Regions from separate parts of the Vibrio sp. QJM3NY_35 genome, predicted to be linked through region 1. Evidence: predicted binding sites of a transcription regulator. Region 1 holds the regulator's gene; each other region holds the start of a gene.
The links. Region 1 encodes PurR, which represses purine synthesis genes. Its sites were predicted from a motif close to TNANGNAAACGTTTNCNTNA; they were not measured.
Positions count from the first base shown of each region.

Region 1 (5,552 bases):
TAAAATAATTCCAATGTCTGATTGACTGCGTAATTCGCGAGTTAGCATCAATCCATCTTCGCCTGGTAAGTTGATGTCCAGCATAATGAGGTCAACGTTGTTTTCTTCTAACACGTTTCTCATTTGAGCGCCGCTTTCTGCTTCGCTCACTGTATAACCCTCGTTCTGGAAGTATCCAACCAGTTTACTGCGGGTTACCACATCATCTTCTACGACTAATACGTGATAGCTCATCTACACCACTTTTCTTATTTAATAGTTTCAGTGACTATTCTATTCATAACTAGTAACAATTCTAGTGGTACAGAAGATAAAAGCCAGAAACATGGATTTTTTTTGATACAAGACAATCTTAAACCTTGCTATTTATCGTCCATCGCAATTCAATATAGGTATTACTACTAACGAGTGACTTTGTGTTCGATAAGTATCACTGTTTAGTTAGCCTTCATACCCTAAGTATGACGAAAGATGATATTAGGATTATTTAAATGAAAGATACGAAAGCGTTCAACGAGCAAAGAGCAGAAATATACTGGTGGCTATCAAGCTTGTTCGCCAAAGAACTGACTCAAGAAGAACTCGATCACTACCACTCTGTTGAAATTCGTTCTTTCCTAACTGGTCTAGGCGAAAATGAAACACTAAAGCCAGCGATTGATAAGCTAGTGGATGCGCTTAACCGCCTACAAACACGTGAAGATGCTCAACTAGAATTGTCTGCAGACTTTTGCGATCTTTTCTTAAAAACAGATAAACACGGTGCTCTTCCTTACGCTTCTATGTATATCGGTGAAACTGGCCTTTTGAATGATAAGCCTGCAAAAGATATGGAAGAGATCATGGCTAAGCACAATTTAGTGGTGAACCAAGATCTAAAAGAGCCAGCAGACCACATTGCTATCGAACTCGATTTCCTTGGTAACTTGATCATTCGTTCAAACGAAACGGATATTGAAGAAGAGCTAGAGAATTCATTTGCCGTTCAACAGCAGTTTATCGAACAACAACTGCTGACTTGGGTACCAAAGTTCAACGTGAAATGTCATGACGTTGATGAATTCGGTTTCTACGCCTCCGTCTCATCTTTGCTACTCGCATTCTGTCAATTAGACACTCAATATTTAGCTGGTGAATAGCTTATTGGATGACTAGGTAAATAAATTCAGTAGAATGTGACAATTCACCCGGATTTCTGGGTGAATTTTATTGCGAGTAATTTCTAGTCAGTCTAAAATTGTGACCGCAAACGATAAAATATGAAACATTCACGAAATGCTATGCTTATTAAAGTTCAGAGCATTTCGGTGTTAAGACAAGCCGCTCAATAGCGGTTTTTTGTTTTTTAGCACTTTAGTACCCAAAGAGCCCTACAAATTTAAGCTCTTAGTTAGGTAGCTTAACGGCTACTTTATTCCGTACTTTGGGAAAGTAGCTTCTAATAGGATAAAACCATGGCCACTATAAAAGATGTCGCTCGCTTAGCCGGCGTATCAACAACAACCGTTTCTCACGTAATCAACAAAACTCGCTTTGTTGCAGAAGCAACTCAAGAAAAAGTAAACAAAGCCGTAGATGAACTGAACTATGCACCAAGTGCTGTCGCTCGTAGTTTGAAGTGTAATACAACACGCACCATCGGCATGCTAGTGACTCAATCAACTAACCTATTCTTCTCTGAAGTTATCGATGGTGTTGAGAGCTACTGCTACCGTCAAGGTTACACTTTGATCCTGTGTAATACGGGCGGTATCTATGAGAAGCAACGTGACTATATTCGAATGCTTGCAGAGAAACGTGTAGATGGCATCTTAGTTATGTGTTCTGACCTAACTGAAGAACTAAGAGAGATGTTAGACCGTCACGCTGACATCCCTAAAGTTATCATGGACTGGGGCCCAGAGAGCTCTCAGGCTGATAAGATCATCGATAACTCTGAAGAAGGTGGCTACCTAGCGACCAAATACCTTATTGAACGCGGTCACTCTAAGATTGCATGTTTAAGTGGCCACTTAGACAAAGCAGCATGTGTTGAACGTATTGCCGGTTACAAGCGCGCACTGAATGAAGCAAAGATTTCTGCTGATGAAAATATGATCATCGAAGGTAACTTCGAGTGTGATACGGCTGTTCTTGCTGCAGAACAAATCGTTGAGATGGAAGATCGTCCAACAGCGGTATTCTGCTTTAACGACACAATGGCACTCGGCTTAATGAGCCGCCTGCAAGAAAAAGGCATTCGCATTCCAGAAGATATCTCAGTGATCGGTTACGACAATATCGAACTGGCTGAATACTTCTCTCCGCCGCTAACGACCGTTCACCAACCAAAACGTCGTGTTGGTAAGAATGCATTCGAAATTCTATTAGAGCGCATCAAAGACAAAGACCACGAAAAACGCGTCTTCGAAATGCACCCTGAAATTGTTGAACGAAGCACAGTTAAAACGTTAAATTAATTGATAATTCGAGTTTAATTTCATCAAGCGCACCTTTAGGTGCGCTTTTTTTATCAGCAACTATAATGAACCCAGATGCACAACAGAAAGATCATTAATTGAAGCAATATCACATTTTGAAATATCAACTGTGAGCTTCATTCAACAAAAACTTTATTCTATTCAATCAGTCACGCACAGGGCAAACCACTCGAAAGAGTGAGACGCAAAGCTTCCGGCCTAAACCACTCGTTGGTATGGTAGCGGGGTTACCGATGGCAAAATGCAGTAACTACTAATAATTTGGTAATTTACGGCTTATTGACAATTTAATTGCAACATTTTGCTAATCTCTCGGACCTGCTTATTTGGTGGCGTAGTTCAAATACACCGAGATAAATAACATGGATAAACCGATACTAAAGGACTCGATGAAGTTATTTGAGTCCCTAGGAAAAATAAAATCACGCTCAATGTTTGGTGGCTTCGGTCTTTTTGCTGATGACACTATGTTTGCTCTGGTTGTAAATGACCAGTTGCACATACGCGCAGACAAAGGCACAACGAAACAATTCGAACAACAAGGGTTTCAACCGTACGTCTACAAAAAACGTGGTTTCCCTGTCGTTACTAAATATTTCGCTTTACCTGAAGGCCTCTGGCAAGACCAAGAGAAAATCTTGCAGCTTGCAACCACGTCTCTAGGTTTTGCTAAAGAAGAAAAAGCTGAGCAGTCTTCTGCTAAGCCGACCCGACTCAAAGATCTGCCTAATCTTCGACTCGCTACCGAGCGTATGTTGAAAAAGGCAGGGATCGATTCTGTAGAACGTTTATATGAATCTGGCTCTGTAAACGCATTTAACGCCATCAAAGAATCGCATGCGTCTTCTGTCAGTATTGAACTACTTTGGGCGCTAGAAGGTGCGATCAATGGTACACATTGGTCAGTTATACCGCAGCAGCGTCGTGAAGAGCTTATCAATCGCGTCAATTAACATTGTATCTACATAACTAAGCCGCATTTTTTGCGGCTTTTTTTATATCTGCTGAAAGTTAATCTAAGCTTTACCTGTCTATCTATACTATCGATATGCATTGAAAATTTAGAGGAAGTATCAATGAGTAAGAAAATGATATTGGGTATTATATTGGTAGTAACCATCGTCTTGTTAGGCGTCAATTTTGGTCAATACCTCACGCTTGAAAATGCTAAGGCCCAACAAGCCGTTTTAAATGACTATATTGACAGCAACTTTATTGCTGCTGCCGCTATCTATTTTGTTGCGTATGTAATGATCACTGCTTTCTCAATTCCTGGCGCCGCTGTTGTTACCCTGCTTGGAGCTGCTCTATTTGGCTTCTGGAATAGCTTGCTGCTGGTATCTTTCGCGAGTGCGATCGGTGCGACTTTAGCCTTCTTAAGTAGCCGTTACCTATTGCGTGACTGGATTCAAACCAAGTTTGGTGACAAATTGGCGACAATTAACAAGGGGGTTGAAAAAGACGGCGCGTTTTACCTATTTTCTCTGCGTCTGATCCCTGTATTCCCATTTTTCCTTATTAACCTATTGATGGGTCTAACACCGATGTCAGTGAGTCGTTACTACATTACGAGTCAAATCGGGATGTTACCGGGGACGGCGGTTTTCTTGAATGCTGGTACTCAGCTCGCAGAAATTGATTCACTTTCGGGCATCGTCTCCCCTTCAGTACTATTGTCATTTGCGTTATTGGGGATATTCCCAATAGTTGCTAAATGGTTGATGGGTAAGTTTCGCTCAGCGCCCGTAGCTGAATAATTTATAATAGCTAAATAACACAGATAGCCGAATAAGGTTCTATTTCAATGAAAATCTTCAGTGCATCGAATCCGACAGAAGCTCATATCATCTGTGGATTATTAGAAAGCGAGAATATTGCCTGTGAAGTTCGTGGTGAGGGATTGTTCGGATTGAAGGGGGAAATCCCATTTACGGAAGAAACTGACCCTTACGTGTGGTTATATGAGCCAGAATTGGCCAGTGAAGCTCGCATGCTCGTCAATGACTACCAAAAGCAGCAAGATTCGATCATCTATGAAGAGTGGCGTTGTGGTGAGTGTCATGAAGTCAACGAAGCGCAATTCGGCTCTTGTTGGCAGTGCGGTGCTGCTTCACCCGAATAGCAGAGTTTCAGTGACCTTATAAGACAATTAGGCCGATACCTCCTCCAAATAAAAACGGGAAGCTAAAATTAGCTTCCCGTTTTTATTTCAATTCGATTCCATCATCATCTTTGATTTCGCGTTTAGAAAATCACTGAATTTGTTTTTGAATAAACGCAATCGAACGCTGATTAAACTCTTCAGGGTTTTCCACGTTACATACGTGCCCACAATTCGGAATCTCCACTAGCTCGCTCGACTCATGCGCTGCAACCATTTCTTTTACAGGCTTAATAAACATGTAGTCACGTTCACCCATCAAATAAAGAGTCGGTATTGGTAGCTCTCTATCTTTAAAATATTTCATCAAGGGGTTTACATCAGCCGTGAGGATAAACCAGCGTTTAAATTCTTTCTGGCACAGTTTTTTTGCTTCGCGGATAAAAAGATGACGAGACTCTTTTTGGCTTTTTTGTGGCATCACAACATAAGCAAAAAGGCTGTATAACCACATGTAAGGAATGATGTGCTTGCTGAGGTTACCCAACTTGATTAAGACTTGAGAGCGAGTGTTTAGCTTAGTGACAGCACCACCCAGTACCATTGAACGTACACGGCCAGCCGCGAGCTCTGCAACGTTACGCACAATAATCGTGCCCAAAGACATGCCGACGAAATGTGCAGAACGGATCTTAAGATGGTCTAACACTTTAAGAATATCAAGCGTCACCGATTTAAACGTATAGCGATTCGAAATCAGCCCTTTAAGTATATTGTCTGATTTACCGTGCCCTCTCAGATCAATGAGAAGTAAGTTGAAATGCTGTTTATACGCTTTGATCTGCTTGAACCAGATGGAGGAACTGCCTCCTGCGCCATGCACAAATACAACCCACTCATCGCTCGTAGGGTGAGTAAATGTTTTATGAAATAGTAAACTCTCAGACATACCTATCGCTTTAATTATTGGA
Region 1 covers NZ_CM173507.1:2,214,153-2,219,704, forward strand. The annotation lists gene torR (two-component system response regulator TorR) at 1-234, opposite strand, end outside; gene torD (molecular chaperone TorD) at 492-1,139, shown strand; gene purR (HTH-type transcriptional repressor PurR) at 1,455-2,459, shown strand; cyclic di-GMP riboswitch class I at 2,630-2,715, shown strand; gene AC3CH3_RS09935 (TfoX/Sxy family DNA transformation protein) at 2,843-3,433, shown strand; gene AC3CH3_RS09940 (TVP38/TMEM64 family protein) at 3,557-4,237, shown strand; gene AC3CH3_RS09945 (putative signal transducing protein) at 4,285-4,602, shown strand; gene AC3CH3_RS09950 (alpha/beta fold hydrolase) at 4,733-5,530, opposite strand.

Region 2 (5,552 bases), 720 kb from region 1:
TTGAACACGAAAACGCGCACGATGCGATGGCCGATGTTATTGCGACCATCGAGTTAGCGAAGAAGCTGAAAGCTGCACAACCTAAGATGTTCGATTACCTTTACAACATGCGTCATAAGCGTAAGCTGAATGACCTAGTTGATATCGTAAACATGACACCATTAATGCACGTTTCTGGCATGTTTGGCCGTGACTGCAACTACACCAGCTGGATTGTACCTATGGCTTGGCACCCAACCAATCAAAATGCCGTTATCGTGGTTGATTTAGCCAAAGATCCAAGCCCACTGTTAGAACTGGACGCTGATGAACTCAGAGAAAGGCTCTATACCAAACGCAGTGAACTGAGTGAAGACGAGTTACCCGTACCCATCAAATTGGTTCAACTGAACAAGTGCCCTATTCTTGCTCCAGCCAAAACGCTGACGGCTGAAAATGCCGAAACCATCGGTATCGATCGCCAACAATGCTTGAAGAACTTGGCACTGCTGCGCGAACATCCAGAGATCCGCGAAAAACTGATCGGCCTGTACTCACAAGAACGCGAGTACGAAAAGAGTGATGATGTTGATACACACCTTTACGACGGTTTCTTTTCACCTGCTGATAAAACAGCGATGAACATCATTCGTGAAACTGACCCAAATAACTTGGCAGCTTTAGATATCACCTTCGGTGATGAACGTATCAAACCGTTACTGTTCCGTTATCGCGCTCGACATTTCCCATGGACGCTCGACGAAGCTGAGCAATTGAAATGGGCGAACCATTGTCGTGAGTTTTATGAGAGCCGTTTAGAAGAATACATGCTCAACCTTGAAAACCTCGCGCATGAACATGAAAGCGACGAGAAGAAAATGGCTATCTTGAAGGCGGTTTATCAATACGTAGAAAAGTTAGCTAGCTAATTCCACTATCAAGAGACGTAACACTTTGAAAGAAAGATTGATCCAACTGGTTTACTGCTTAATCTCCTTCACCTTAATCATAGGTGCACTTACAGCAGGTAACGCGTTACAGCACTTTTTGGATACCTCAATCCCAGGCAGTATTTTTGGCATGTTGATTCTGTTTGCCGCCATGGTGATTGGTATTGTTCCTTCGCACTGGGTACAACCCGGTGCAAGCTTGATTATCCGCCTAATGATCTTACTGTTTGTTCCGATCAGTGTAGGGTTGATGGATCACTTCGACATGCTCATCGCGAACGCATTGCCAATTATGGCGAGCGCCGTTGGCGGCACGTTGCTGGTGTTGGTGTCCTTATCATGGTTTTTAGACCGCTTGCTTTCGAGAGGTAACTGATCATGTGGATTCTACTCACCATCGTGGTATTCCTGTTTGCTCGCTGGGTAAGTCAAAAAGTAAACTCACCGCTGTGTAATCCCCTGCTGATCAGCATTGGTATCATCATTCCGATACTCACGTTCTTCAAAGTACCGTTTGAGACTTACTATGCAGACAACACCTGGATTACCTACATGCTGCAGCCTGCGGTTGTTGCCCTTGCTTATCCGCTTTACGAACAGCTATCTCAAATCAGAGCCAACTGGCGCATCATCACCTTTGCTTGCACACTAGGTAGTGTGATGTCGATGACAACGACAGCATTAATCGCAGTGGCTTTTAAAGCGGACTTAACTTTGATTGCGAGTTTATTAGGTAAGTCAGTCACCACGCCAATTGCTATGGAAGTGTCGAGCCATTTAGGTGGTGAGGCAGCGATTGCGGCAATACTAGTATTGATTGTCGGTCTGTTTGGGGCAATTTTTGCTTACCCAATCTACAATCTCATTGGCATTAAGAGCCCTATCGCGCGTGGTTTAACCATGGGTACCGTGTCTCACGCTTTAGGTACTGCGACCTGTGCTGAAAAGAATCAGGAAGATGCTGCATTCAGTTCGTTGGCATTGGTTCTTTGTGGGGTTATCACCTCAATCATTGCACCGAGTATATTTTCGCTCGTGGTTTGGTTCTATTCTTAACCACTTTGATTACAGTTTATACGCGCTCTAATCGATGAGTTGGTAAATAACTAAACTCACTGGTTCGCGACTTTTAAGCGTTACAGATATCAATAAGCCCAAGCATAACCTGATTATTTCAGTGATAGCTTGGGCTTTTTTCTCTCATTTATTCATCAATACGTGACAAACCAAACTCAATTTCAAGCAATAAGTGCGATATCAATGGTAGTTTTTACTCTTGCAATCGATTTCATCTGTGACCTCACTCTAATTATGCAAACCAATGTAACAACAACAACGCAGTAGTGATCAAAGTCACAGAAAATTCCTGAGCATTGCATAGAATTAAAGCCTAAGGTCAATTAAGGATTCAACATGAACAGTCGTATTACCCTGGCGCTGGAAAGTGCTCCAACAGCAATCAAAGCACTTTTGAGTGACATCGTATTAGCAGACAACTTTGACGCGACATTGTCTCCAGAACAATTTGCTAGCCTACTGCAAGCAAGTGGTTTAGCGGATGACGAGCTACGTATTGCGCTACTTCCTTTTGCCGCAGCCTATTCTTACGCTCCGCTATCTGACTTTTATGTTGGTGCAATCGTGCGTGGTTTGTCTGGCACTCTGTATTTTGGTGCAAACCTTGAAATCGCTGGTGCTCAACTTGGCCAAACAGTACACGCCGAGCAATCTGCAATCAGCCACGCTTGGATGAAAGGCGAACAAGGTATCTCTGATATCACAATCAATTTCAGCCCTTGTGGTCACTGTCGTCAATTCATGAACGAACTGACCACAGCGAAAGAGCTTAAGGTTCAGCTTCCACAACGTGATGAAATGTCTCTGCAAGAGTACCTGCCAGACTCATTCGGCCCTGCTGATTTAGGTGTGACGACTGGCCTAATGACTAAGCTTGATCATAAGCACACGACTGAAGAAACAACGCCTATTGTTGTAGAAGCGCTAGCAGCACTAAACCGCAGCCATGCTCCTTACACCAAAAACCTAAGTGGTGTTTCACTGCAATTGACGTCGGGTGAGATTTTTACGGGTGCTTACGCTGAAAACGCAGCGTTCAACCCGAGCTTACCTCCTCTACAAGTGGCGTTGATTCAACTTAAACTGGCTGGCTTCGATTTTGATCAGATTGAAAGTGCAGCGTTGGTTGAAATTGCCGAAGGTAGCATCAGTCACCTAGCGGATACGCAATCTACATTAGAAGCGATTAATCCCGACATTCCAGTGACTTACTTAGCAATCTAAGTACATCTAATTAACAATATTTTAAATAAGCAGCCCTATTTAACGGGGCTGCTTTTTTTATACCTGTAATTAACACAACAACTTGCGCAAACGTTTGCTTTTATCATTGAAATAAGTATGATCACCCCGTTTTCAATCAATCGCTCAAAAGATCGGAAGGAATTTCTATGTTTGGTACTGCTACTCGTGAAAATGCTACTCGTGTACTTCTATTAGGTTCAGGTGAACTCGGCAAAGAAGTTGCTATCGAGTGCCAACGTTTAGGCTTGGAAGTTATTGCATGTGACCGGTACGCAGACGCACCCGCGATGCAAGTTGCACATCGTAGCCATGTATTAGACATGTTAGACGGCGATGCACTGCAAGCAGTCATTGAACTTGAAAAACCAGATTATGTGGTTCCTGAAATTGAAGCTATCGCCACCAGTAAGTTGGTAGAGCTAGAAGCACAAGGCTTAAATGTCGTTCCCACTGCAAATGCGACTAAGCTAACGATGAACCGCGAAGGTATCCGTCGCCTAGCTGCAGAAGAGCTGAAGCTGAGCACTTCTCCTTACCGCTTTGCAGACACCTTTGAAGACTTCGCTGCCGCTGTTGAATTCGTGGGCATGCCTTGTGTTGTTAAGCCAGTAATGAGCTCTTCAGGTAAAGGCCAAAGCGTTATCAAAACAGAAGAAGACATTCAAAAGTCTTGGGACTACGCACAAGAAGGCGGTCGTACTGGCGCGGGTCGCGTAATCGTTGAAGGCTTCATCGACTTTGATTACGAAATTACGCTTCTAACCGTTCGCGCTGTTGACGGTGTGCATTTCTGTGCGCCTATCGGTCACCGCCAAGAAGATGGTGATTACCGTGAATCATGGCAGCCACAAGTGATGTCAGACAACGCACTTAAAACCGCGCAATACACCGCTGAACAAGTGGTTAATGCACTAGGTGGTCACGGTATCTTCGGCGTCGAGCTGTTTGTTAAAGGCGACCACGTGATCTTCAACGAAGTGTCCCCTCGCCCACACGATACTGGCTTAGTGACTCTGATGTCTCAAGACTCATCGGAATTCGCACTGCACGTACGCGCCTTTACTGGTATGCCGATCAAATCAATCACGCAATACGGTCCATGTGCATCAGCGGTTATCCTAGGCCAAGGCACTTCAACCAACATTCGTTTTGAAGGTCTTACAGAGGCGCTAGACGCACCACAAACGCAAGTTCGCTTGTTTGGTAAGCCTGATATCGATGGTCGCCGTCGTCTAGGTGTAGCGCTTACTCGTCGTAACAGCACTGAGACAGCGATTGAAGATGCAATTGAGAGTGCTTCTAAAGTAAAAGTAATTTACTAGCTGTTAATTACCATTTTCTAGCTAATGACTACTAATTGGTAACGACTAACTCAGATCTGAACCATTACGTTCTCGCATCTGAACAATCACGACTTCAAATCTGAACAATAAAAAAGACGGGCTATCGAGCCTAATGCCGTTCGGATAAGCATTACTGCTTGAACCTAAACGGATATTTGGCTGGAACAAAGAGGACTGAACGTGGAAACGTTCGGTCCTTTCTTTTATCTGGAAGAATGAAGTGACTCAGACTTTCTCTCATTCTTTTAAGTTTGACTGGTAGGGTTCCGTCTGGACTTAAAGCTAGCCAACGTAATTGCGCATCAATAAGGTTAATTGCGGCGGTAAAACTGACCCTAGTAGCTCGAACCCCGGCTTCTGAAGCTATATTAACCATCTCTAATCGCACTAAGTTATAGGCAAGTAATACGCCCCAAAGCTCTTGCTTCACTCCGGCAGAAAAACGACTTCGTAAAGTGACGTGACTTTGCAGTTGAGTCTGTTTAATTTCACCATAACCTTCTTCTATCTCCCAGCGTTGCCAATAAATACGCAGCAGGCTTTCTAACGAGTATCTACTAGGGTCTGTAAGTGAAGTAATAAAACCTTTTATCTCACCTTTTGGCTCTTGATATAGGACTAATCTGGCTTCCCAACGTGCGGGTAAATTTGGGTTCTGCCGTTGAGCTTGAGGAGAGATAGGCATTGAAATGAGCATGTCGTTCTCAGCATATTTCTCCAACACTTCATAGCGTAGCTTACGTTTTGTAGGCATTAACCAGTGAGCATTTTCCGCACTCTCTTGCCACGACAACAAAAGGTCTGCCGAGAAATAACAACGATCAAATAAGGTCAATGAATGTGCGGGGACATCATTGAATAGACGCTTAGCTAAGGTCGTTTCACCGACATGACAACCATCAAAAGCTGCCCCCATAATCATTCGAGTTTCTGTTGACATCAAAGCGACTAAACGAAG
Region 2 covers NZ_CM173507.1:1,495,503-1,501,054, reverse strand. The annotation lists gene sbcB (exodeoxyribonuclease I) at 1-908, shown strand, start outside; gene AC3CH3_RS06800 (CidA/LrgA family protein) at 934-1,305, shown strand; gene AC3CH3_RS06795 (LrgB family protein) at 1,308-1,985, shown strand; gene cdd (cytidine deaminase) at 2,343-3,230, shown strand; gene purT (formate-dependent phosphoribosylglycinamide formyltransferase) at 3,398-4,573, shown strand; gene AC3CH3_RS06780 (IS4 family transposase) at 4,725-5,552, opposite strand, start outside.
Region 2: purT (formate-dependent phosphoribosylglycinamide formyltransferase) is a predicted target of PurR. The motif match lies at 3,313-3,332, and genes of this name have one in related genera.

Region 3 (5,552 bases), 1.3 Mb from region 1:
GCGATTGGCGATCACCGCTAAGCTCAGTTTTGGATTCGAGCTCGCTACTGCACCCACTAAAACGAGATTTAATCGCGTCTTAGGCGCATCTTGGATAACTTGCTGTTCAACCACAGCGGGCGTGCTTGGGTTGTAAGCACCAAACATGTTGCTCTGCTGCAAAGAAGAGATATCAAGGGTCGATTGAGGTGCTGAAGATGATGAAGCGGTTGCTACCCAAGGCGCGACAGTTTGCTCAGCAGGTTCGATAAACCATGCAAGCTGTCCCAAAATCCATGCGGAAGCTGCAATCAATACACAACAGGTCGCTAAGCTTAGTTTCTGTTGAAGTACAAATCCATTCTCTAATAAGCGGCTCAACATAGGAGAATTCCCTACGCGATTTTTGAGCTCTAAAAAGTTCACTTTCCTAGTCCCTTTTCATGACGACAAACGCTGCAAATCATTAAACTTTCAGCTTTTTTATTCATTCGTTCGATACCAAGCTTATTTAAGCAATAAGATCCTGAACTATATCATAGCAAATCGATAAATCGGCATAACATGGCTATTTTGTATTATGACTTGAAAAAAATGCTAACCGCCTCCACTTTAAGCTTCTACTTAATGTGATAAGCATCATCAAAAACATGTTGCGCACTGTTCATTACAGTTAAACCGCATTCATTTCTAACTGAAAAGGCACTGTCCTATATGAAAACGACTAATGAAGCTGTCAGACTCGATAAATGGTTGTGGGCAGCACGCTTTTATAAGACTCGTTCAATTGCTCGCAACATGGTCGATGGTGGCAAAGTCCACTATAATGGTCAGCGCAGCAAGCCAAGTAAAATTGTCGAACTTGGGGCTGTGATTACACTGCGCCAAGGTAATGAAGAAAAGACGGTAACGATCGAGAAAATCTCAGCCCATCGTGGTGGAGCTCCGATCGCTCAAACCCTCTATGAAGAAACCACCGAAAGCTTGGCAAAAAGAGAAGAGTTTGCACAACAGCGCAAGCTAAATGCTCATAGCCCAGCCCCAGAACGTCGCCCAGATAAAAAGCAACGTCGTGACATCATCAAGTTCAAGACTCAATAAGCTAGAAGGAATAGCCAAATGGCAGACCCAATGTCTACAAGTAATGTTTTAAATCGCTACCTATTTGAAGACCTATCAGTACGTGGTGAATTGGTACAGATGGACGAAGCGTACCAACAGATTATTTCTAGCAAGGAATACCCAGCTCCAGTACAAAAGCTGTTGGGTGAGCTACTGGTTTCAACGACGCTACTAACGGCGACCCTAAAGTTTGAAGGTTCTATCACGATGCAGCTGCAAGGTGACGGCCCAGTATCTCTAGCAGTTATCAATGGCGATCACGATCAGAAGATCCGTGGTGTTGCTCGCTTTGAAGGCGATATCGCAGACGACGCTGGTCTACACGACCTAATGGGTAAAGGTCACCTAGTGATCACCATCGATCCTAAGAAAGGTGAGCGTTACCAAGGTATCGTTGGTCTTGAAGGTGACACGCTGGCACAAGTGCTTGAAGGCTACTTCGCTAACTCTGAACAGCTTAAGACTCGTCTATGGCTGCGCACTGGCGAGCATGAAGGCAAAGCACACGCTGCAGGTATGTTGCTACAAGTAATGCCTGACGGTACTGGTACGCCAGATGACTTCGAACACCTAGAACAGTTAACTGACACCGTAAAAAATGAAGAGTTGTTCTCTCTAGAAGCGAACGAACTGCTTTACCGTTTGTACAACCAAGAGAAAGTACAGCTATTCACACCACAACCGGTTGAATTCTTCTGCGGCTGTTCACGTGATCGAAGTGCAGCAGCAATCATTACCGTTGCTCAAGAAGAGATCTACGACATCCTAAGCACCGAAGGAAGCGTTGGTCTACACTGCGATTACTGTGGCACAAACTACTCGTTCGACAAGAATGATGTTGATGCACTGTACGCAGAAGCAGCAGATAAAGGCAGCAATACGGTTCATTAATTTACGGTGTACCAAAAACACGTAATTTACCCCAAAAAGGTCAGCACTCAGCTGGCCTTTTTTGTGATCAAAATGGCGCAAACTCCGTAACATCTCGTAATAAAATCACCGCTTAATTTTAATCAATTAATAACCTTCCCGCCCCTAGCGCAAAGGTTTGCGTACAGGATAGACTAGTTGGGCCAATATGTGACGAGACGCTTAAAACCCCATGGTTAATATGGATATTTTTTGAGCTATATCCCTGTTTCCCCCGAGTCTCGTTGCTAGCATGGTGAGCAGATAACAATAAAAAATTAATACAAAATCCCTACAAAATATCCTATAAGGAGCACCTATGACCGTTATGGAACATACAAAGGCTGCACAAATTGATCTAACTAAGCACGGACTGACTGGCGTTACTGAAGTTCTTCGTAATCCTAGCTACGAGCAGTTATTCGTTGAAGAAACACTGCCAGGTTTGGAAGGCTACGAAAAAGGCGTAGTAACGGAACTAGGCTCTGTTGCGGTTGACACTGGTATCTTTACTGGCCGCTCACCAAAAGATAAGTACATTGTTAAAGATGACACCACGCGCGATACCATGTGGTGGTCAGATCAAGGCAAAAATGACAACAAACCGATTACAACTGAAGTATGGGATGAGCTTAAAGAGCTTGTGACAACTCAGCTATCTGGCAAGCGCCTGTTTGTCATTGACGGTTACTGTGGTGCTAACCCTGATACGCGCTTAAGTGTACGTATTATCACTGAAGTAGCGTGGCAAGCGCACTTCGTTAAGAACATGTTCATTCGTCCAACTGACGAAGAGCTAGCAACGTTCGAACCTGATTTCGTGGTAATGAACGGTGCTAAAACAACTAACCCTAACTGGGAAAAGCAGGGTCTAAACTCTGAAAACTTCGTTGCTTTCAACCTAACAGAGCGCGTTCAAATCATCGGTGGTACTTGGTACGGCGGTGAGATGAAGAAAGGCATGTTCGCAATGATGAACTACCTGCTTCCTCTACAAGGCATTGCTTCAATGCACTGTAGTGCAAACGTCGGCGAGAAAGGCGATGTAGCCATCTTCTTCGGTCTATCGGGCACAGGTAAAACTACGCTTTCAACCGATCCTAAGCGTGAGCTAATCGGTGATGATGAGCACGGTTGGGATGACGATGGTATCTTCAACTTCGAAGGTGGTTGTTACGCGAAGACGATTCGTCTATCTAAAGAAGCAGAACCTGAAATCTACAATGCAATCCGTCGTGATGCACTACTAGAAAACGTAACGGTTCGTGGTGATGGTTCTATCGATTTTGATGACGGTTCAAAAACTGAGAACACTCGTGTTTCTTACCCGATTCACCACATCGATAACATCGTTAAACCAGTATCAAAAGCCGGTCACGCTCAAAAGGTTATCTTCCTGACTGCTGATGCATTCGGTGTACTACCACCCGTTTCTAAACTGACTCCAGAGCAAACGAAGTACCACTTCCTATCTGGCTTCACTGCGAAACTAGCGGGCACTGAGCGTGGTATTACTGAACCAACACCAACGTTCTCTGCGGCATTTGGTGCGGCGTTCCTTACTCTTCACCCAACTCAGTACGCTGAAGTACTTGTGAAGCGTATGGAAGCAGCTGGCGCTGAAGCTTACCTAGTGAACACAGGTTGGAACGGTACTGGTAAACGTATCTCTATCCAAGATACTCGCGGCATCATCGACGCTATCCTAGATGGCTCAATCGACAACGCTGAAACTAAGGTTATCCCTATGTTTAACCTAGAAGTACCTCTAGCGCTACACGATGTTGACCCAGCGATCCTTGACCCACGCGATACGTACACTGACCCTCTACAATGGGAAAGCAAAGCGAAAGATCTAGCAGAGCGCTTCATCAACAACTTTGATAAGTACACTGACAATGCTGAAGGTAAATCACTGGTTGCGGCTGGCCCTCAACTGGACTAACCCAATCATCTGCTCGGGCTTAGCCAAAAGCGAACGCCCAATTTAAAACGATATTTTTGTAGCAAGCCCCTCTTTTGAGGGGCTTTTTTGTTGATGCTTGACCCTTTTTGTTCCACTCTGTTTTGAGACTATTGAAATTTAAGGCTTTCAGGGAATGAAAAAGGTATTCATGGTGTTCGGCATTGTGTTGGCTATCGCCGTTGCAACTATCGCAGCGCTGCTATTAAGCCTGCAGACCCAATACCGTGCGGATGTTGCTAACTTTTTTATCAAACATACGATTGAACAACCTGTACTCATTGAAGATGTTGAGTATCAGGCGCCTTATCACATCACCTTAATGGGCATTACCCAAAGCCAACCAGAAAAGCAGACATCTCTGTATATCGACAAGATCGATCTTTGGTTCAGCCCCAGCTCGATGACAGAGGCCAAACTGGTCTTGGAATCTGTTTTGATCAGTGGCCTGCAATTAGAAGCAGACGATCTAAGAACACTGACATCTTTATTTACCCAGCCAAACATCAAGCTCCACCAGCTGGCCATCAACAATCTCGACTTTTCGACGCCAGAGTTTAATGCGCGAGGCATCGACCTGCAGATCTCCGCCCCAAAATGGAACAACGACAACTCACTTCTCCCTTATGGAAAAACCCAACTCTCTGCCTCACAACTGTATTGGCAAGGTGAAGCATTCGATAATCTGTTGATTGACCTAGACTTAAAACCTAGCAATAGCACGCTTTATGGTGCTTCATTTGACTGGCGTGGCGCCAAGATTGCCGGTCAAGCAGAGCAGTATCAACAAGATTGGTCGTTGGTGAACGTGACCGTCGATGGCTTACGACTCAATCAGAAACAGACCCAAAGCCTACTAAGCAAAGAATGGGATGTTGCAGATATTCAGATCAATCACATTAATAGCTTAGATATTCTACGTAGCGACGTAGAGTGGCAAGATGGCCACCTCGCAGCCTTTGATGCCTCACTAGAAAATATCCAACTACCTTTTGAAATCTGGAAGCAGCAGAAAGCCATTTTCTCTCTGCAAGCAGAAGGAGTGACCATTGATGATGACATGTTCATCGAGCCAAGCCTCAAGCTCAACCTAGAAACAAACCAGATTCTGATTGAAGATTTCTATACTCAACTCCTGCAAGGCACTGTTCAGCTCAATGGCGAAGTCACCCCTAGCAGCATTCAATTAGCGCAACTCGACCTGCAAGGCATCAAGTGGATTACCGAAAACCAAGATAGCCCTCTAGTCGTAGCTCGACTAATACCTTGGCTTACACAACTCCAGAACGTCGAGATTAGCCGACTTAATATAGAACGCAGTCAACTCATCCAACTCGCACAACAACCTTACTGGCAGGTCTCTGGATTACATGTCGAGGGGCATCAAGTTCAACTGCTGCAAGATAGAAAACTGGGCTTGTGGCAAGGGAAGCTGATGGCGAGCGCCAATGATGCCAGCTACCAAAATATTCTCAGCGCACAGCCTGTGGTTGAGATGAATAGCGAACAAGGAAAATGGACGCTGACACGTCTGTTTGCACCACTCAGGAATGGCTACATTGAAGCCAATGCAACGCTC
Region 3 covers NZ_CM173507.1:102,648-108,199, reverse strand. The annotation lists gene gspC (type II secretion system protein GspC) at 1-363, opposite strand, end outside; gene hslR (ribosome-associated heat shock protein Hsp15) at 694-1,080, shown strand; gene hslO (Hsp33 family molecular chaperone HslO) at 1,099-1,992, shown strand; gene pckA (phosphoenolpyruvate carboxykinase (ATP)) at 2,330-3,955, shown strand; gene AC3CH3_RS00465 (AsmA family protein) at 4,110-5,552, shown strand, end outside.
Region 3: pckA (phosphoenolpyruvate carboxykinase (ATP)) is a predicted target of PurR. The motif match lies at 2,138-2,157, and genes of this name have one in related genera.

Region 4 (5,552 bases), 230 kb from region 1:
GTAAAGTAACTGATTAATCACAATAATATTCGGTTAGCGTGAAAAAGAGAGCCTATAGTGTAAGAACATAGGCTTTCTTATTTCATTGCATAGTTTGTACCACAGGGTGTGGTACAAACCTTTTAGGGGCACAAATGGATTTGTCGATTACTTCTTCTTTGGCGTTAATTGGACTCTTGTCTTTAGCTTGTCAGCTGCTCGGTTGGCGTTTACGTCTTCCCGCTATTCTTCCTCTCCTCATCGTCGGTCTATTGTTAGGCCCCGGCCTGAATATCCTAAATCCCGATGCCATTTTCGGTGATGTGTTGTTTCCTATGATTTCCTTAGGGGTTGCCATCATCCTGTTTGAAGGTGCATTGACCCTAAATTTCAAAGAAATCAGAGGCCATGGCCGGATGGTGACTCACCTCGTGAGTTTCGGCATGTTGATTACCTGGGCGTGTATCGTGGTGGGTGCTAATTACTTTGTGGATTTCAGTTGGCCTTTAGCGGCTCTGTTTGGTGCATTAGTCGTGGTGACGGGGCCAACGGTAATTGTGCCAATGCTACGCAGCATTCAACCTAAATCTTCCTTAAGCAGTATCTTGCGATGGGAGGGGATAGTGATTGACCCGATTGGCGCTCTGTTTGCGGTTCTCGTCTACGAGTACATTGTTTCTTCTGCCGACCCTACCGGACACGTTCTATCAGCTCTGGGCCTGACGTTAGTCATAGGTCTAGGCTTAGGGATCATCGGTGGCCATTTGATTGCCAAGATGCTGAAAGGGCATTGGGTTCCGCACTATTTGCGTAATGTTGCTGTACTGACGTTAATGCTCGCAGCGTTCTCTTTCTCGAATGACTTGAGTGAAGAGTCTGGTTTATTAACCGTGACCATCATGGGGATCTGGCTTGCCAACGTTAAAGGCTTGGATATCGAAGACATCATCGAATTCAAAGAAACCCTAACCGTGTTGCTTATTTCTGCGTTGTTTATTCTATTAGCGAGCAGGCTCGACTCCGGAACCTTCCTCTCGATAGGTTGGGGTGGGGCTGGCCTGTTAGCGGTAGTGATGCTGGTGGTGCGTCCTTTGAGTGTGTGGATCAGCGGGATCGGCACGGATCTTACCTCTGCGGATAAATGGTTTTTGAGTTGGATGGCACCACGCGGGATCGTTGCAGCCGCGGTTTCTTCTCTGTTTGCAATCAAGCTTCAAGAAAAACAATTAATTGAAGGCGCAGACCTTCTGGTGCCAATGGTGTTCTTGGTCATCATCGGTACGGTTGTGATTCAGAGCCTTACCGCGAGTTGGTGGGCGAGAAGGCTAGGTGTGACTCAAGAGAAGGCACAAGGCGTTATCTTCTTTGGTGCGACTCAGTTTTCACGCCAGTTTGCCAAAGTGCTAGCCACACATAACATCAACAGTGTGCTTGCTGATACCAACTGGGAAAGTATTCGCTTGGCGCGTATGGAAAACTTGAATGTTTATTTTGGTAACCCGGCTTCGAGCCACGCTGAAAATAATCTGGAATTGGATAGAATAGGGCGTGCGATGATCGTGTCGCCTTATCGTCAAACTAACCCGTTAGTTAGCATGCACTATCAAGACGAGTTTGGTGGAAATAAGGTGTTTGAGCTTGAATCTTCAGAGAATAAACATGAAAGGCACCAAGTGAGTCGCGATGGCAATAGAAGTCTGTTTTCGGAAGGGATCACCTATTCTAAGCTTAACTCACTGATGGCTCAGGGTAGCCAAATTAAAAGTACAGGTTTGACCGAGGCATTTGATTTAAAAGAGTTTAGCGCTCTGTACCCTAAAGCCATTCCTCTTGGGGTGATTACTGGCGGTGATTTCCGTCTAATTACACAAGGATCTGAGTTGGAAAAACTCATATCAACGGAGTGTGAGCTTATTAGTTTATTACCGCCTTCTGAACAGGTGGAAAAAGTCGAGACTCCAGATAAGTAGCAACGAGCACTTCATCAAAAGCGAGTCGCCTTGTTTCAAAGACGAATCGTTAAGCATAAAAAAGCCGCAACGTTCATTACGTTGCGGCTTTCTCATTCTATTTTTATGCGCTGCGGATTACTTCGAGTGAAATTGCTCGCAAGCGATCATGGTGTTTTCGATTAGGCTCGCAACCGTCATTGGGCCAACACCACCCGGTACTGGTGTGATGAAGCTTGCGCTTTCTTTCGCTACGTCGTATTCAACGTCACCCACTAGTTTGCCAGATTCTAAACGGTTGATACCAACATCGACCACAACAGCGCCTTTCTTAATCCAAGTGCCAGGAATGAAGTTAGGCTTACCAACGGCAACTACAACAACGTCTGCTTGACGCACGTGACCTTCAAGGTCTTTGGTGAAGCGGTGACATGTTGTCGTCGTACAACCTGCTAGAAGAAGTTCTAGCGTCATTGGGCGACCTACAATGTTTGATGCGCCAACCACAACCGCGTGTTTACCACGTAAGTCGATGTTGTAACGGTCAAGCAGCGTGATGATGCCTTTTGGCGTACAAGAGCGAAGCTTAGGCATGCGCTGAGCCAAACGGCCAACATTGTATGGGTGGAAGCCATCAACGTCTTTCTCTGGCGTGATACGCTCAAGAACGTGAGTGCTATCAATGCCTGCTGGTAGAGGCAGTTGAACAAGAATACCGTCGATCTCTGGATCGTCGTTCAGTTGGTCTACCAGTGTTAGCAATTCGTCTTCTGTCGCAGTGGCTGGCAAGTCGTAAGATTTAGATACGAAGCCAACTTCTTCACACGCTTTACGCTTACTTCCAACGTAAACCTGAGAAGCAGGGTCTTCACCCACTAAAACAACCGCTAGGCCCGGAGCGCGTAATCCAGCTTCAGTACGAGCTTTTACACGTGCAGCAACTTCGGAGCGAACCGTTTGAGAAATTAGCTTTCCATCAATATTTTGAGCAGTCATGAATTTCCTTAGTATTGATATTCAAGTTAGTGGCTGATGTTTTTGGCGCATTATTCCAGAAAATCTTTTTGATTACCATCAAGCAAACGTTTGCTTTGGTCTATTTTCCAACACTTATATGTTTGTTGCCCTTTTTTTACCCACTTAGATCAGAATGTTACATAAAGCCGTTGCTTTACTGATTCGAATTCGTATAATTCGTTCCTGTAGCGCGCCCTTAGCTCAGCTGGATAGAGCACCTCCCTTCTAAGGAGGTGGTCGAAGGTTCGAATCCTTCAGGGCGTGCCATTATTTAAAGAAACCCGATAACTCTCCGAGTTGTCGGGTTTTTTGCATTTTACACATCATAAAACACTTCTTTTCAAGCGCGACTCATTTTCTTCTGTTATTCGTTTCATTCGGCTTATGTAATAGAAAGTTAAAATTGTTCGTTTTTTGGGGTTTACATCATTTGGTAATAAAGCCACTATGAATTCACGAAGAATAGACAAGTAAAGCTATTAGCCAGTCGGTTTAGGAATCAAACCTTCTGCTCAATAGCTGATTTAGAGGAAGTAATGGCAGGAAACAGTATCGGACAACATTTCCGCGTGACCACGTTCGGAGAAAGTCACGGTATCGCACTAGGATGTATCGTAGATGGGTGCCCACCAGGATTAGAAATTACAGAAGCAGACCTTCAAAGAGATTTGGATCGTCGTCGCCCTGGTACTTCTCGTTATACAACGGCTCGCCGTGAAGCGGATGAAGTGAAAATCTTATCAGGTGTATTTGAAGGCCAAACTACGGGCACTTCTATTGGTCTATTGATTGAAAATACAGACCAACGCTCTAAAGACTATTCCGAAATTAAAGACAAGTTCCGCCCTGGACACGCTGACTATACCTATCATCAAAAGTACGGTGTGCGTGATTACCGAGGTGGTGGTCGTTCTTCAGCTCGTGAAACTGCAATGCGTGTAGCGGCAGGTGCCATTGCGAAGAAATACCTAAAACAAGAATTTGGTGTTGAAATCCAAGCTTACCTTTCTCAAATGGGTGATATCTCAATTGATAAAGTGGATTGGAACGAGATTGAAAACAACGCTTTCTTCTGCCCAGATGCCGACAAAGTACCGGAATTTGACCAACTGATTCGTGACTTGCTAAAAGAAGGCAACTCGATCGGTGCGAAGATTCAAGTGGTTGCGACTAAAGTGCCTGTAGGCCTTGGTGAGCCAATCTTTGATCGTCTAGATGCAGACATCGCGCATGCTCTAATGAGCATCAATGCGGTGAAAGGTGTTGAGATTGGTGATGGCTTTGATGTGGTTAATCAACGCGGTAGTGAACACCGTGATCCATTAACTCCAGAAGGTTTCAGCAGCAACCATGCTGGCGGTATCTTAGGTGGTATTTCTACTGGCCAAGATATTGTGGCAAGCATTGCGCTTAAACCAACATCAAGCATTACCGTTCCTGGTGACACGATCACTAAAGACGGTGAAGCAACGCAGCTAATCACTAAAGGTCGTCATGATCCATGTGTGGGTATTCGTGCTGTGCCGATCGCAGAAGCAATGTTAGCGATTGTATTGCTTGATCACTTGCTACGTCACCGTGGTCAAAACTTTGGTGTGACAACTGAAACGCCAAAAATCTAGTTCTGCTTCGTTTAATTCAGAACAGATTTGATAAAAACAAAAAGGGTTGCTTTCGTAATGAAGCAACCCTTTTTATATTGTGCGTAATTGAGAATATATTATCTAATGTACCGAGCTTTCCGGATCAAGCTGGAACGAAGGTAAACGCCACTTGAATCGCACGGCCGCCATGCGCAGCAAGTAACCCACCACAAGCGTAACAATCGTCGCGGTTACGTCGTTGATGCCAAGCTCAAGCAAACCGAGGTACAAACCTGAAGCGACAAGTGCGACAGACGCATACAGCTCTTCATGCAATACCAATGGTGTTTGACGACAGATAAGGTCGCGTAGCAAGCCACCAAAGACACCAGTCACCAGTGCCGATACCATGCAAATCATCGGGTGCAGACCCATAGTCATCGCTACTTTGGTACCAATGATACTGAATACAATTAGGCCTAAGGCATCCAAGCGAATAAATAAACCTTTTAGCTTGATAACCCATTTAGCCAGTCCGGTTGTAATAACACCTGCGATACAGGTGATGGCCAGATACTGCGGGTTTTCAACCCAACCTAAAGGATAATGGCCAAGTAAGATATCTCGCACCGTACCGCCGCCAATTGCCGTTGCACTCGCAACCAACATTACACCAAACCAATCCATTTTTTGTTTGCCAGCACTGAGAGCGCCGGTCATGGCTTCTGCCGTGATGCCAATGATATACAAAACACTTAGTAGCATTGCTGTAGCTCTATAATTTAGGTCTATAAACTCGAGTCTTATAGGCCTTAGGGATATAAAATGAAGCGCGAGTGTAGTAGTAAAAATGCTTGTTGACGAATGAATATTTGTACCGTGAATGGGCGTTTCAGATTAGCTAAACTAATCATTCACCTTAAAGTGGTGTAATCTGGGAATGGCAATCGATTGTCACTGCAAAGTATAATGGCGAACCCGATATCATTACGCTTGATAGGGCTTTACCGGGCGCTTAAAAAAA
Region 4 covers NZ_CM173507.1:2,449,044-2,454,595, reverse strand. The annotation lists gene AC3CH3_RS10930 (cation:proton antiporter) at 135-1,949, shown strand; gene folD (bifunctional methylenetetrahydrofolate dehydrogenase/methenyltetrahydrofolate cyclohydrolase FolD) at 2,067-2,924, opposite strand; tRNA gene AC3CH3_RS10920 (tRNA-Arg) at 3,136-3,212, shown strand; gene aroC (chorismate synthase) at 3,482-4,567, shown strand; gene AC3CH3_RS10910 (trimeric intracellular cation channel family protein) at 4,670-5,293, opposite strand.
Region 4: folD (bifunctional methylenetetrahydrofolate dehydrogenase/methenyltetrahydrofolate cyclohydrolase FolD) is a predicted target of PurR. The motif match lies at 3,003-3,022, and genes of this name have one in related genera.